DNA from 3 places in the Paenibacillus sp. S28 genome. Region 3 is predicted to be linked to each of the others. Evidence: predicted binding sites of a transcription regulator. Region 3 holds the regulator's gene; each other region holds the start of a gene.
What was found. Region 3 encodes LexA, which represses DNA repair genes until DNA is damaged. Its sites were predicted from a motif close to CGAACATATGTTCG; they were not measured.

Region 1 (4,925 bases), 610 kb from region 3:
GCCGCATCCGGGAATCCCTTCGGTTTGTATGCGGTCCAACTGGCCAATCGTGACGTATGGATTGTCGATATTCTGAAAGGGAAGGCGCTCAAAGCCGGCGTCGGCTATCCGCTGCGCTGGACGAGGGATAACCGGCTGTGGCTGGCGGCCAACCGCTCGGAGCTACCGGTCTATTACAGCGGTATGTAATATGCCATGCGAGGCAAAATGATGATGCATTCGATGTCTCACGTATTATTTGGGCAACCGCCGCAGACTAAAGCAAAAATCCCTTCTCGCCGGACGCGAAAAGGGATTTTTAAATTTTTTACCCAGGCTATATAAACAGTGTGCTTTTTCAATTCCAAGCCTAAAGCTCTCGCTTTGTCCGGAATACCATCAATCCTGCTTATAGCGATGGACCAGCTTGTCTCGGTGGGAAGCAAAAATGTCCTCCAGTCCGATGTCGTATTTGTTGGCGATCACAATCAGATTTCCGAGCACGTCGCCAAGTTCTTCCACAAGCTCCTGCTTATGCTCGTCATACGTTCCCACGGCTTCATCCGGCCGGTCCCGGCCGATTTCAAGCGCCCGAATCGCCCGGGCCACTTCGCCGGTCTCCTCTGCCAAAAAGCCAATCCGGATAAAGATATCGAGCTCGGACCAGCCCCGCTGTTCATAATACTCCTTGACCCACTGCTGAAATGCGTTCACATCCACAGTTTCCGCCTCCTCATGCAATTCATGTTCTAGTGATAGGCACTTCTATAAGTATAAGGGATGGAGGCAAGAGGTTGGTGCGTTACTCAAAGGCTGGATTGAGGGCAAAAACCATGATTTACATTTTGGTACACATTAAATAGACTGAAAAAATATGGACAGGAAAGGGAATCCGAACATTATGCCGAGGAGAACTAATATACAAAGCCAATAGGCTGCCAGGAGATCACGTGGAACGGCCGGTAATTTCAGGGTTGGACGCCATGATCGTTTCCGCTGCGCGCCACACCTCCGGCAAAAAGTCGATGACCGTAGCGGCACGCACGCTGAAGTCCTGGACGGTGTGAAAGCCGAGATCGGCCAGAAATGCTTCCAGACCGGGTGCGAGCTCTTTTTGCACATTCGGATCGCTGTCTGCGGCGAGAATTTTGTGGCAGCGCGCGAAGGTGGCGCCCATCCAAAACACCGCCTCACGATGGAGTCCTTGTTCAATTAACGTTATGCTCCCGTCGATGGCGATCGGGCGGGAAACCGGGGAAATGTCGCTGCTGAAGAAAAAGGGCGTTTTGGCGGCGGCAGCCGCGGTGTCGAAGGTCCGCTCGAGCGACCTGACATGCTGCATCGCCCGCTCCGGCTCCAAATCGGCACAGCCGAGATGGCGAAGCAGCTCGAGGTACAGCGAGCTCAGGCCGTAATCTTCCAATACGCCGCGGACGGCTGCGTAACGGAGCCGCACCGTCGGGTTTTTCAGGGCGGCGAGCAGCAGCACATGCGTGGTGATGCCCGTAGGGAAGAGCCAGGATGTGAACAAGTCATGCAGCGGCAGGGACAAGTCGAGGCCGAGCAGAGACCGCTTAATTTGCTGCAGGACGTTTTCGCACCGCTGCCGCACCCAGACCTCATCGGCAAAATGCCGGGATACTTCTGAATACAGGCGATGCAAATGGCCATGGGGATCGGAGATGATCGTATTCACCCGGAACGGGCCTGCCAGATGGTGCGAGACGAGCACCTTTTGCACCGAGGACAGCTCAGATAGGGAGATGTAAGAGCCTTCGATCAGGGTATCCCGATATATGAACTTACCCGGTTTTAACGGCGGCTCCGCCAGTTCGGACACGACCATTACGTCGATATCGGAGCTTGGAGACATCGGGGCATCTTCCGGCATTCCGATCGTGGAACCCGTAAAATAAGCGCCCATAAATCCTTTTTCCTTTGAGGCTTGGTGCATCACCCAGTCCGCTGCAGCGGCTCTTGCTGAACCGACCGTCCCGGGCTGATTTTCAGACGAGCTTGAAGTATCCTTGATATCCACCGTATTTCCTCCCTTTGCCTTAAAGTGGGAACGTCCTCATTATAGAATGTCAGGTGAAAAATGGTAGACTGTTTGTTTTTGGAAATATGAGCTATAATAGCAATATAAGGAGCCGAAAGGCTCCTTTTTTCGTTGGATTCCGGCTTACGGGCCCCAAGAAGGACAAGGGGTTGACATGAAACCAAAAGGTTTCGTATAATCGATGCGAAACCAAATGGTTTCGCATTCGAATGTAAACCGGTTTGATTGACTGCATATGGAGGTACTTATACATGGAAAACTCAACAAACAATGCTTTGCCTGATATCCGCCACACCGGCGTATTCCAGGCTCCGATCCAGAAAGTGTGGGAGGCGGTGGCGACTCCCGAAGGGCTGTCCGCCTGGTTCATGCCCAATGACATGCAGCCCGTCGTAGGCCACGAATTTCACATTAATGCCGGTCCGTACGGCATGTCGCCGTGCAAGGTGACCGAAGTGGATCCGCCGCACCGGCTGGCGTTCCGCTGGGGCAAGGACTGGACGCTTGCTTTCGAGCTGAAGGAGCTGGACGGCAAAACGGAAGTGACGCTCATCCACTCCGGCTGGAGTGCGGACCAAGTGACCGAGTTCAACCAGCCGCATACGATCGTGCGCGAGACGATGGACCAAGGCTGGGCCGGACTCCACCAGAAGCTGGGCAGATACGTCGAGGCTTAAGCATGACCGCGACTGCGTCCAAGCACGACGTATTTCAGGCCGTGGCCGACCCGACCCGGCGCCAGCTGCTGAAGCTGCTGTCCGATCAGGAGATGCCCGTGACGGTTCTCAGCAGCCATTTTCCGATGAGCCGGACGGCGGTTTCCAAGCATCTGCGGATTCTGTCGGAGGCAGGACTGGTGAAGGAAAGGAAGGTCGGCCGCGAGACGAGGTACCGGCTGGATCCGGGGCCCTTGCAGGAGCTCAAGGATTGGTACTCCTATTTTGAACGCTTTTGGGAGAACAAGATGGCAGCCCTGCAGCACTTCGTGGAGTCGGATGGTTCCGAACGCTTCCCTGCCCCGCTGACCCTTGTGGAAAAGGAGAAGGAACAAGATTAGCCGGTGATTCAATCGCTCTATACCGAACCATGATCCCTGCATGATGGCCGGGAGGCTGGAAACTAGCATTCGTAAAAAACTAGCGAAACAAGAGACAGCGGTACAAGAGGATCACCTCCTCCTGTACCGCTGTTTGGCATGCCGGGAAACGGCGTTCCTTCGGTTTGATCGTATCTGGAAAATTGTAAAAAACGGTAAGTGCCTCCTTTTTACAGTTCCGCAAACATACGTTCTTTTCAAAAAAGGTTGTGTTATACTTATATTTAATAGTTTTCGAGGTTTACATACGAAGGAGGCAACACCATGTCGGTTCATTTTCTGATCGGACGATCCGGTAGCGGCAAGACGACGGCGATCCTAAGCGAGATTACGTCCCGGCTGCAAGCAGAGCCTAAGGGCAGCCCGCTGATCCTGCTCGTTCCCGAGCAGGGCTCATTCCAGGCTGAGCACAGCCTGGTATCATCGGGCGCTGTCAAAGGCAGCGTCCGTGCGCAGGTTCTCAGCTTCCGGCGCCTGGCGTACCGGGTGATGCAGGAGACCGGCGGGTCGGCGAGAGTCGGCATCAGCGAAGAAGGCAAAAAAATGCTGCTGTACAAAATCATTCAGCGCCGCAAAGAGGAGCTGAAGCTGTTCGGTGCCTCCGGTGACCAGCTGGGTTTCATAGGCAAGCTGAACGAGCTGTATACCGAGCTCAAGCGGTACTGCGTAGATTCCGCCGTGCTGGAAGAGCATTTGACCCAGCTGACGGAGCAGAAGGCGGCCGCGCCGATCCTGCGCTATAAGCTGGAGGATTTATGGACGGTGTACCGCGACTTTGAACAGGAAATATCACCGCTTTATATAGATGATGAAGATACGCTCGTCACTTTGGCTGAAGGGATTCGCCGCTCGTCTTATGTTAAAGGTGCGGACGTATGGATCGACGGCTTTCACGGGATGACTCCGCAGGAATACGGGGTTGTTCGCGAGCTGATGGCCCATGCGTCATCGGTCACCATTGCGCTCACGCTGGACAAGCCGTACCACGGCAGCATGCAGCCGCATGAGCTGGACCTGTTTCACCCGACCGCCACGACTTACATCAAGCTGAGAGGAATGGCCGACGAGCTGGGCATCGAAACGAACGATTCGATTATGCCGGCATCGGACCTGCCCAAATTCCGCCTCAGCCCGCGTCTTGCTCATTTAGAGCGCGGTTATGACCGGCGGATTCCCTGGAAGGGGCAGGAGAAAGATCAGCTTCAGGAAACCGAAGGGATTTCACTCTATGCGGCCGAGAACCGGCGCACCGAAGTGGAAGGGGCTTTGAGGGAGATGCTGCGCCTGGCCAGGGAGGAAGGTGCGAGATACCGCGAAATGGCCGTGTTTGTCCGTAATTTGGGCGATTACGAGCATTTGGTGGAGCCCCTGTTCCGGGACTACGGCATTCCGTTCTTTCTCGACCAGAAGCGAAGCGAGCTGCACCATCCGCTGGTGGAGTTTATTCGTTCCGCATTGGATGTCGTGCGCCGGAACTGGCGGCATGAGGACGTATTCCGCTGCATCAAGAGCGACCTGCTGCTTCCGCTGGACGGGTCGCTGGGACGGGAGGATATGGACGTGCTCGAGAACTACGCCCTCGCCTGCGGAATTCAGGGATACCGCTGGACGGACGGCCGTCCGTGGAAAGCCGTTCCGAGCCTGTCCCTGGAAGAAAACGGCTACGACCGGCGCAAATCCGGAGAGCAGCTTCTCAGCCTGATGGAGCACTGCCGGAGGGTGGTCAGCGAGCCGCTATTGGCATTCGGCAAGCGGGTGAAGAAGGCGGGCAGCGCCGAGGAGCTCAGCACA
Region 2 (4,925 bases), on a different contig from region 3:
TACAAATCTCGGAAAACTGCTGGACCCGCTGGCCGACAAGCTGCTTATTACGGCGGTGCTGGTTTCGCTCGTCGAAATGGGGAAATGCGACTCCTGGATCGCTGTGGTTATTATCAGCCGCGAGTTTGCCGTTACCGGCCTGCGCCAGATTGCGCTGCTTGACGGGGCTGTCGTGGCGGCCAGCAAATGGGGCAAGGTGAAGACAGTCATTCAGATTGTCGCTATCGTGGCGATTCTGATCAACAACTTCCCGTTCGAGATGATCGGCCTGCCGTTCGACGATATTGCCATCTGGGCAGCGGCTTTGATCACGATTTACTCGGGAATCGATTATTTTGTCAAAAACAAAAAACTGCTTCAGCTTTCCAATGTGTAAGGCAATAGGGATATCCTATTGCTTTTTCTTTCCACCAAACGCTGTGGTACGGATAGGCTAAAAACGTGTAAAGTGTTCAATATAGGTATATCCATTCTACTTTACGATAACAGGGAGGCCAATCAAGGATGAAAGCAGAAATCATTGCAGTCGGTACGGAGCTGCTGCTTGGACAAATCGTGAATACCAACGCGCAGTACTTGTCGCAGGAGCTCGCGGCAATGGGAATAGACGTCTATTACCAGACAGTCGTCGGGGACAACGCCTCGCGGCTTCAGGGTGCCATTGAGCTTGCTTCGCAGCGCGCGGATATCCTGATCCTGACCGGAGGCATCGGCCCGACCCAGGACGACCTGACCAAGGATGCCCTGGCGGCGCATGTCGGCCGCTCCCTGCACATTGACCGGCTGGCGATGGATCAAATCGAAAGGTTCTTCGCAGGGCGGGGGATCGACATGACGGAGAACAACCGCCGTCAGGCGCTCGTCATCGACGGCAGCACGCCGCTTCCGAATGAAACGGGATTGGCCGTCGGACTCGCGCTTGCCCAAGAGGATAACTTCTACATCGTTCTGCCTGGTCCTCCAAAAGAGATGAAGCCGATGTTCGACCAGCAGGCGAAGCCGTGGCTCCTTCAACACGCCCTGACTGACGAAATGCCGATTTACTCCAAAATGCTCAAGTTTGCCGGCATCGGTGAATCGCTGCTGGAGGATCGGCTTCTGGACCTGATCGACGGGCAGACCGATCCAACGATCGCTCCTTATGCGAAGGAGGGTGAAGTGACCGTACGCATCTCCACCAAAGCGCCTACAGAGCAGGAAGCCATGGAGAAACTGAATGCGATGCAGGGGCAAATTCAAAGCCGGCTCGCAGACCATATGTACGCCAGCATGGACGTGCCGATCGAACGGATCATCGTTGACATGATGGCGGACCGCGGGATTACGCTGAGCGCCGCTGAGAGCTGCACAGGAGGCATGCTGATGGAGAGCATCACTTCCATTCCGGGCAGCGCAACCATGTTCGTGGGAGGGATCGTCTGCTACTCCAACGAGATGAAGGAGAAGCTGCTGCATGTCCCGCATGCGCTGCTGGAAGGAGACGACGCACCGGGAGCGGTGAGCGCCGAAGTGGCCGAGGTGCTTGCCGAGAACGTTCGGATGATCACGGACAGCGACTTCGGCTTATCCGTCACGGGTGTAGCGGGTCCGGGGTATTCCGAACGCAAACCGGTCGGCCTCGTGTACGTCGGGATCGCCCAACGCGGACAGAAGACCGAAGTGTTTGAGCTGAAGCTGAACGGCAACCGCGAAACGATCCGGGTCCGCTCGGTCAAAACGCTGCTGTACCGGTTGTGGCAAAGACTGGTATCTACCGATCCGGCCACCGGGGTGTCCAAGGATCAGGTTTGAAGTTGTGCAGCCGCCCGCCAGGCGATATAATATAACCATACGGAAGAACCGTGCAAAAATAAGTTTGCCGCGGTTCTTTTTCTTATGGTTGGAGTAGGGGCGGAAGCCTGTTCCAGTGCGGACTCTTGCATCCGATCATCATAGAAGAACAAACGCCCGCAGGGGACCCCCATATTTGGCGGGCTTTCCTTGCGGCGGTTGGTTTAAGGTACGGCGGCATGATGATGAGAGGAGAATGCCTGGCAAAAAAACGAATGTATGTTCGAAAAAATGCTTGGCAAACGTTCCAAAACAAGGTATCATAATAGTATAAACGGGTGAAGGATGTGAGTTTATTGTCAGATCGTCGTGCTGCGCTTGAAATGGCGCTTCGTCAAATAGAGAAACAATTCGGTAAAGGTTCAATCATGAAACTCGGTGAGTCGACACATATGCAGGTGGAAGTTGTTCCCAGCGGCTCCCTGGCTCTAGATATAGCACTTGGTATTGGCGGACTTCCAAGAGGCCGCGTTGTTGAAGTATATGGACCGGAATCTTCCGGTAAGACGACGGTGGCCCTCCATGCCATCGCGGAAGTACAGAAAGTCGGTGGACAAGCTGCTTTCATCGATGCGGAGCATGCGCTTGATCCGTCGTATGCCAACAAGCTTGGCGTCAACATTGACGAGCTGCTGCTGTCTCAACCGGACACTGGTGAGCAAGCGTTGGAAATTGCGGAAGCCCTCGTACGCAGCGGCGCCGTTGATATTATCGTCGTGGACTCGGTTGCAGCGCTCGTACCGAAAGCGGAAATCGAAGGCGAAATGGGTGATTCCCACGTAGGTCTGCAGGCTCGTCTGATGTCCCAGGCACTGCGTAAGCTGTCCGGTGCGATTGCGAAGTCGAAGACGATTGCGATCTTTATCAACCAGCTTCGTGAGAAAGTCGGCGTCATGTTCGGTAACCCGGAGACGACCCCCGGCGGCCGTGCGCTGAAGTTCTATTCTTCTGTTCGTCTGGATGTTCGCCGTATTGAGAGCATCAAGATGGGCAATGATGTAGTGGGTAACCGGACGCGGATCAAGGTTGTCAAGAACAAGGTGGCTCCTCCGTTCAAGCAGGCGGAGATCGACATCATGTACGGCGAAGGCATTTCCAAGGAAGGCAGCATTATCGATATCGGTACGGAATTGGATATCGTCAATAAGAGCGGTGCCTGGTACTCCTATGAAGGCGAGCGCTTGGGTCAGGGCCGCGAGAATGCGAAGCAGTTCTTGAAAGAAAATCAGCCTATTTCGGAAGCGATCGAGAACAAGATCCGTGAGGCAAGCAATTTGACGACGACGGTGAACGCGCCGACTGCGGAAGAAGCAGCGGCTGAGGAACGCGAAGAACAGGAATTGTTAGAGCTGGAATAGGGTTATCGTTTGAAATCGTATTCTGTAAATATGAATAGAGATTATAATGAGGACGCTCGGTGATAACCTGTCACTGGGCGTCTTTTCTCATATAGAGGGTGCGGTGCTGTTACAGGATGACATTGAACACGTGATGGGATGTGAGAGAGATGCGAAAAGGAAATAGCCATGAACATCAGGAAGGGCAAGGGATTCATGAAGAGCAGGGAATCCATGAGAAGCAGGGAATTCATGAAGGACTGGCCGGGTTCCCGGACGATGAAACCCTGCTGATCACGGAGGTAGAGCGTCTGGCCAAGCCGAGAGGGCGTTATTTGATATCGTTCGGACCCTACACCCTTTCCGTCCACGAAGACGTCCTCGTGAAGTACCGGATGGTCAAGGGGAACGCCTTTACGAAGCAGGAGCTGGAGGAAATCGTTGTAGCGGACGAGCGGCAGCAGGCTTATGTCGAAGGATTAAAGGCGCTGGAGCGGAAGCCGCGGACACGCAAGGAAATTGAAATGAAACTGCGGCAGAAAGGCATCGAAACGGGATCGATTGAGTATGCGCTGAACCGGCTGGTGGAAGAAAGGCTGGTGGACGACGAAAGCTATGCCAGGCAGTGGGCGCAGCAGCGAATCAGGAACCACCGCAAAGGCAAGGCCTGGATCAGGCAGGAGCTTCAGCAGAAAGGCGTCGATAAGTCGATTATATCCGAGGCGCTGGCCGAAGTCAGTTCCGATCAGGAATTTGAGGCAGCCCTGGCAGCCGGCCGAAAGAAATGGAACCAGACGAAGGGCGAAGCTGCCGATCGCAAGCGCAAAACGGGGGCTTATTTGATGAGGCGGGGATACTCCGGAGAGCAGGTCCGAAAGGTCATCAATCAGCTGCTCAAGGAAGACGCTTATCCCGATGATGAAGAGGAATATTTTTCATTCGACTGAGGAAGAAGTTGACACAATATGAAATGCCCTCTCTTGACAATATCTTTTCACAAATACTAAAATGAAGATGAATCTATTCCTGTAAAAAGCTCTTTTTTCCTTCCAAAAAAAGGTTTTTTATTGAAAGATTCTAATTTCTCTCCAATTCATATGAACTACCCCCGCCTTATCCCGCCTCTAGGGTAGCACGGGTTTTGTACAACCTTCCCATGGGGAAGTTGTGCAGATGGAAAATGATTGAAGTACGTATGATGAATTGAAATGAATGGACAACTGTAGAAGATCCCAAGGAATACCTTGGAGGAACCAACGAGGAGGTGAACTGAATGCCTATATGGCTATGGGTCGTTCTCGTTGTTGCCGCATTGTTCTTGGGGTTCGTGATTGGATATTTTATTCGCAAATCTCTTGCAGAGGCTAAAATTTCTAGTGCTGAAGAAGCTGCTGTACAGATCGTGGAAAACGCGCGTAAGGAAGCAGAAGCACTGAAGAAGGAAACGGTACTGGAGGCTAAAGACGAAGTACACAGAATCCGGACCGAAGCTGAAAAAGACACTCGTGAGCGTCGAAATGAAATTCAACGGCAGGAAAGACGATTGTTGCAAAAAGAAGAGTCGCTGGATAAAAAAATTGAATCGCTTGAACGTAAAGAAGAGCAAGTGGCCAACAAGGAGAAACGCATCGAAGAGACTCAACAGCAGATCGATTTGATTTACAAGAGCCAGGTCACGGAACTGGAACGTATTTCCAGTTTGACCATGGAAGACGCACGAAGCATTATTTTGAGCAATGTAGAGCAGGAAGTTCGCCA
Region 3 (4,925 bases):
TTTGCGCGAGGCGGTATTTCAGCGCTGGGCGAGCGGACTCGATACCGGGCGCCTTGACGTCGCCTCAATAATTGAGAGCTACCCCGCATTCCAACTGGTAATGGTTAAGATGGAGAGCGACGCGCCGGTGCATCTGGAGCATTTTATTATTGAAAATGTGCTTGGTGAGCTGATTGAAGCGCACGGCTGCGGATTTGTGACAAGCATGGACGAAACGAGCCTGATCGGCCTCGTCTCGCTGGGGGAAGAGGGGGGCATGAAACGCCTGACGGATGAGCTGCGCGCTAACTTGAAACGATGCGTCAAGGTGCCTTTCCAAATTCAGTCGACGGGACTCATCACAGACATTCACCGGGTGCCGGAGGAAGTGCGGCGGATGCGCCAGGAATCGGCATCGCTGGAATACGAATACAACAACCCGGGCGGTAACCGAGCGATCGAGGTTGCGGTGCAGTACATCAAAGCGCACTATCATACGGATCTGTCCCTGGAAAAGGTAGCTTCGGTCGTGTTCCTGAATCCGGTCTACTTCAGCCAGCTGTTTAAGCAGAAGACAGGAAGCGGCTTCAAGGAATACGTCACCAATCTGCGGATCGAACAAGCCTGCAAGCTGCTGCTGCAAACGCATCTGAAGCTGGCCGACATTTCGGACAAAGTCGGATATGTGGACGTCAAGCATTTTACCCAGGTGTTCCGCAAAAAGACGGGAAAAACCCCGACGGAGTACCGTCTGGAGCAAACGGCGGATTCCCGTGAGGCGTGTCCCACCTGAATCATCCTGCCTTGATCCCAACGCCGAAAAGAGCCCTTGACCTTCCTGAGTAAGGAAGAGCAAGGGCTCTATTGCTGCTTGTCCAGCATCATCTGCTAGTGAATATCGCGGAACAGCCCGACGACTTTGCCCAGAATGGTGACATGGTTCAGACGCAAAGGTTCGTAAGCCGGGTTCTCCGGTTGAAGCCGGATATGGTCTTTCTCTTTGTAAAACGTCTTCACGGTTGCTTCATCCTCATCCGTCATGGCAACGACGATGTCCCCGTTATCGGCAGTCTGCTGCTGTCTCACAATGACGTAGTCACCGTTATGAATGCCCGCCTCGATCATACTGTCCCCAACGACGGAAAGCATAAATACTTTCTCATCTCCGACATAGTGCTGCGGCAGAGGGAAGTAATCTTCAATGTTCTCCGTTGCCGTGATCGGCACACCCGCTGTGACCTTGCCTACTACGGGAACTCTGGCGATCGTATGCGTGAACAGATTGCTGCTCTCGGATTCTTCTTGTCCCAACAGTTCAATGGCACGAGGCTTCGTAGGGTCTCTGCGGATCAAGCCTTTCTTCTCCAGTCGGTCCAAATGGCCGTGTACGGTCGAGCTGGAAGCCAACCCAACCGCCTCACCGATCTCTCGGACGGACGGAGGATAACCCTTGGCGCGGACTTCATTTCTGATAAATTCCAATATCGCTTGCTGCCGGCTAGATATCTTTGACATTCCCCATCAACCCCATTTAGTAACGTTTGGTAAAATTATAACATAGAACTGCCGTTCGTACAAACATAAGTTCTAAATGGTTTTGCTTTGATGGAGCGGGATTTTTGCGGCTTCTGAATGAAGGAAACCCGCCTCTAAAAACATAAGAACAATTGTTCGAAAAAAGTATTGAACAAAACAAATGTTCGTGTTATATTGTTCTCATAAAACAAGAACAAACGTTTGGAGGCGTAATATTTATGCTGAAACACACTACATACCAAAGTATTTATAATAACCCATCCGTTAACCCATCCATCAATGAAGCTATAGCATCTCCTTGGTTGAAGAAAGTACAGTCCATCGTGCCAGGCCCTGCCTTGATCAAACTGATCTTGGCGGCCCTGATTATTTTGGTGGGATGCACAGGTGTCGTTCGCGTATTCGCGGGAACCTCGGATGATGTTCGGTTAGAGAAAAATGTCATCGTTCAGCAAGGCGATACATTGTGGGGAATCGCTTCTGCCCATAAGCCGGAAGACATGGATATCCGAGCATACATTATGGCGGTGAAGAAGTATAACGATTTAACCAGCAGCGAAATTCAAGCCGGAGAAGTATTGGCACTCCCACAATATTAATAGAAGATAAATGATCAAGAGCTTGGAAAGGTGTGAACCTTGACAAGCTCTTTTTATCATGGCAAAGTTAGGTATGACTTGAATATTGGAGGAGTAATTGTATGGATATCGACAGCGTTGTAGAGAGAATTAATGAGCTTGCGCGCAAGCAAAAAGAATCCGGTTTAACCGAAGAGGAGATCGAAGAACGGGCCAAGCTTCGTGAGAGATACCTTCAGAATGTCCGCAGAAATTTCAGACAGCAGCTGGACTCGATTGAATGGGTGGATGAAGAGAAGAAATAACACCAGCTGGATTAGACTCATACATTCGATCATGGTATAGACTGACTCAAGGTTTTGTATGGCTCACTACCGATAACAGAATGCTTCTATGTAAGCGCACCCGGTTTCCTTCATTTGTTTTTCTATTATATAGAATGTGAAACTACATGAATAAATGCTGTAAGCAGTATTGGGCCGTTATATATTAGGAAGTAAATGCAAAACTTTCGTTCAAACTATATAGCCGAAAGCATTTTGAGGAGGTTCGTGAATGGCCCGTTCATGGGAAAGAAAGGTAAGAAAAAATTCAGCGCAGCTGGATAAGCAGAGAAAGAAGCAAGGCAAGCCTTCCATCTACAGCGCGGGGGGGCCTTCAGCTGACATTTATAAAGGAAGAAACTATGTGCTTCCGATTACGATGGTCGCTCTGGCTGCGGTCTACTTTCTGCTCGGGATGATTGGACAGGAGGGTACGGCGGGCAACAGCAGCATGACCTGGATCATTATGGCCATGTACGTGTTCCTGGGCTTGATGATCTTTTTGCGCAGGCCTTTCCTGCGTGTAGAGAAAAACGCCGTATCGACGATCAAGTTCAACCGGGATCGGCGACTGACCGCAGACAATATCGCCAAGATCAAGCTGGCCAAAGGCTCTGTCGTGATTGAGCCGAAGGGCAAAGGCGGCAATTGGGTGTTCACGCGCCTGATTAACCGCTACGACACCGATACCATAGGGGAACGTCTGGAGCGTTTTGCGCAGACCCACAATATCCCTTTGGAAAAATAAACAAATATAAGAGATAGCTGATGGAGAGGATGGAAGAGGATGCCGGTACAAGCTGTTTTTTTCGATTTGGACGATACGCTGTTGTGGGATGAGCGCAGCGTGAAGGAATCCTTTGAAGCGGTATGCGAGACGGCCGCCAAGGCGAAGGGCATTGACGCCAAGGAGCTGGAGGAAGCGGTCCGCAATGAGGCAAGGACGTTATATCAATCCTATGACACGTTTGCCTTTACCCAAATGATTGGAATTAACCCGTTTGAAGGACTGTGGGCCAACTTCAGCGCAGGCGAACAACCTGAATTTCGCAGACTTGAGGAGCTCGCTCCAGGCTATCGCAAGGAATCATGGCGGCGCGGGCTGCTGAAGCTTGGGGTTGACGATGAACAGCTGGCCGGAGAATTGGCCGAGCAATTTGCCGCCGAGCGTCGCTCCCGCCCCCATGTATATGAAGAGACCTTCAAGGTGCTGGACGAACTGAAAGGAAACAAGAAGCTGCTTCTTCTGACGAACGGCTGTCCTGCGCTCCAGCAGGAGAAGATCGCCGGCGTTCCCGAACTTGCCCCATATTTTGACGAGATTGTCATTTCCGGCACATTCGGCAAAGGCAAACCGGATCCGACCATCTTCGAACATGCGCTTTCTTTGCTTGGATTAACACCGGAACAGACGCTCATGGTCGGCGACAAGCAGACAACCGACATCAAAGGCGGAAACAGCGCCGGACTGACCACGGTATGGATCAACCGCACCGGAAAAGTGAAAGATCCGTCCATTGAGCCTGATTACGAAATCAAGCATCTGTCCGAGCTGCATCGCATCATTGCCGAACGGTCTTAAGCTGGTTTTATACGTTAGCCTGCCCAGAGGGGAATCCCTTCGTCCGGCAGGCTTTTATTATATCTTGTGTATATGAATGCCCCGTTTGCTGAGCAACCTTGACCGCGTTCCGGTCAATTTGTTCCATTTTGTTAACAGTTGGATTGTTTGGGTGTGGCGATAATTATGTATAATGATGAAGAATATGGACAAACAGCTTACATTGATAGACGTATAGGGAGTGACTTCGCTTGAGAAAGTACGGTTTTGTTGCTCTGCTGCTGCTGGCGGTATGGAGCATAGCAGGCTGCGGCAGCGGCGGCGGTGGTCATGCGGGCATGGACATGAGCGAGAGCATGATGGATCCGGTGCAGGTGGATCTTAGCTGGACGCCGGAGCAGGCCAAGGTAGGTAACCAAGTTACCATCGAGGTGAACGTAACGCAAAAGGATAAACCAGTCGATAAGGCCGATGAGGTTATGATTGAAATCTCGAAGGAAGGCGACAGCAGCAGCCATGAAAAGGTGGCCGCCCAGAATGCCGGCGGAGGGAAGTATACGCTCGATAAAACCTTCGATCAGGCGGGCACCTACAGCATCACGTCACATGTTACGGTAGGACCACAGCATACGATGCCGACGAAAAAGCTGACCGTGACGGAATAATCAGCATCATGATTCGTTTGATAACGACAAGCAACCCCCGTCCTTCCTGGCGAAGGCGGGGGTTGCTGCGTATATCGCTATATTTATGGATTAAGACTGAAAGCTTGGGTCCTGAACCGGATGGGCGACCCAGCCGTTTTCCTCGATAAAGAGGCGGACGGCGATAATTTTACGATTGTCCATCAGCGTAAAGAAATGGTTTGTATTTTCCGGAACGGAGATGACATCACCGGCTTCGAGCTCTACATTGAAGTAGCCGATGTCGCCTGCGCCCTTGATTACG

Region 1: the regulator LexA is predicted to act here: its motif matches at 3,316-3,329, upstream of addB (helicase-exonuclease AddAB subunit AddB).
Region 2: the regulator LexA is predicted to act here: its motif matches at 2,043-2,056, upstream of recA (recombinase RecA).

What each region holds. Positions count from the first base shown of each region.
Region 1 is NZ_JACVTM010000002.1:254,655-259,579, forward strand. Features, by position in the region: gene IAE55_RS05535 (hypothetical protein) at 1-189, shown strand, start outside; gene IAE55_RS05540 (MazG nucleotide pyrophosphohydrolase domain-containing protein) at 379-699, opposite strand; gene IAE55_RS05545 (hypothetical protein) at 926-2,017, opposite strand; gene IAE55_RS05550 (SRPBCC family protein) at 2,290-2,715, shown strand; gene IAE55_RS05555 (ArsR/SmtB family transcription factor) at 2,718-3,095, shown strand; gene addB (helicase-exonuclease AddAB subunit AddB) at 3,399-4,925, shown strand, end outside.
Region 2 is NZ_JACVTM010000006.1:149,203-154,127, forward strand. Features, by position in the region: gene pgsA (CDP-diacylglycerol--glycerol-3-phosphate 3-phosphatidyltransferase) at 1-376, shown strand, start outside; gene IAE55_RS16445 (competence/damage-inducible protein A) at 505-1,791, shown strand; gene recA (recombinase RecA) at 2,127-3,188, shown strand; gene IAE55_RS16455 (regulatory protein RecX) at 3,338-4,114, shown strand; gene rny (ribonuclease Y) at 4,441-4,925, shown strand, end outside.
Region 3 is NZ_JACVTM010000002.1:862,612-867,536, forward strand. Features, by position in the region: gene IAE55_RS08490 (response regulator transcription factor) at 1-772, shown strand, start outside; gene lexA (transcriptional repressor LexA) at 868-1,494, opposite strand; gene IAE55_RS08500 (LysM peptidoglycan-binding domain-containing protein) at 1,734-2,114, shown strand; gene IAE55_RS08505 (DUF896 domain-containing protein) at 2,216-2,398, shown strand; gene IAE55_RS08510 (hypothetical protein) at 2,649-3,164, shown strand; gene IAE55_RS08515 (HAD family hydrolase) at 3,204-3,998, shown strand; gene IAE55_RS08520 (FixH family protein) at 4,229-4,642, shown strand; gene IAE55_RS08525 (1,2-dihydroxy-3-keto-5-methylthiopentene dioxygenase) at 4,733-4,925, opposite strand, start outside.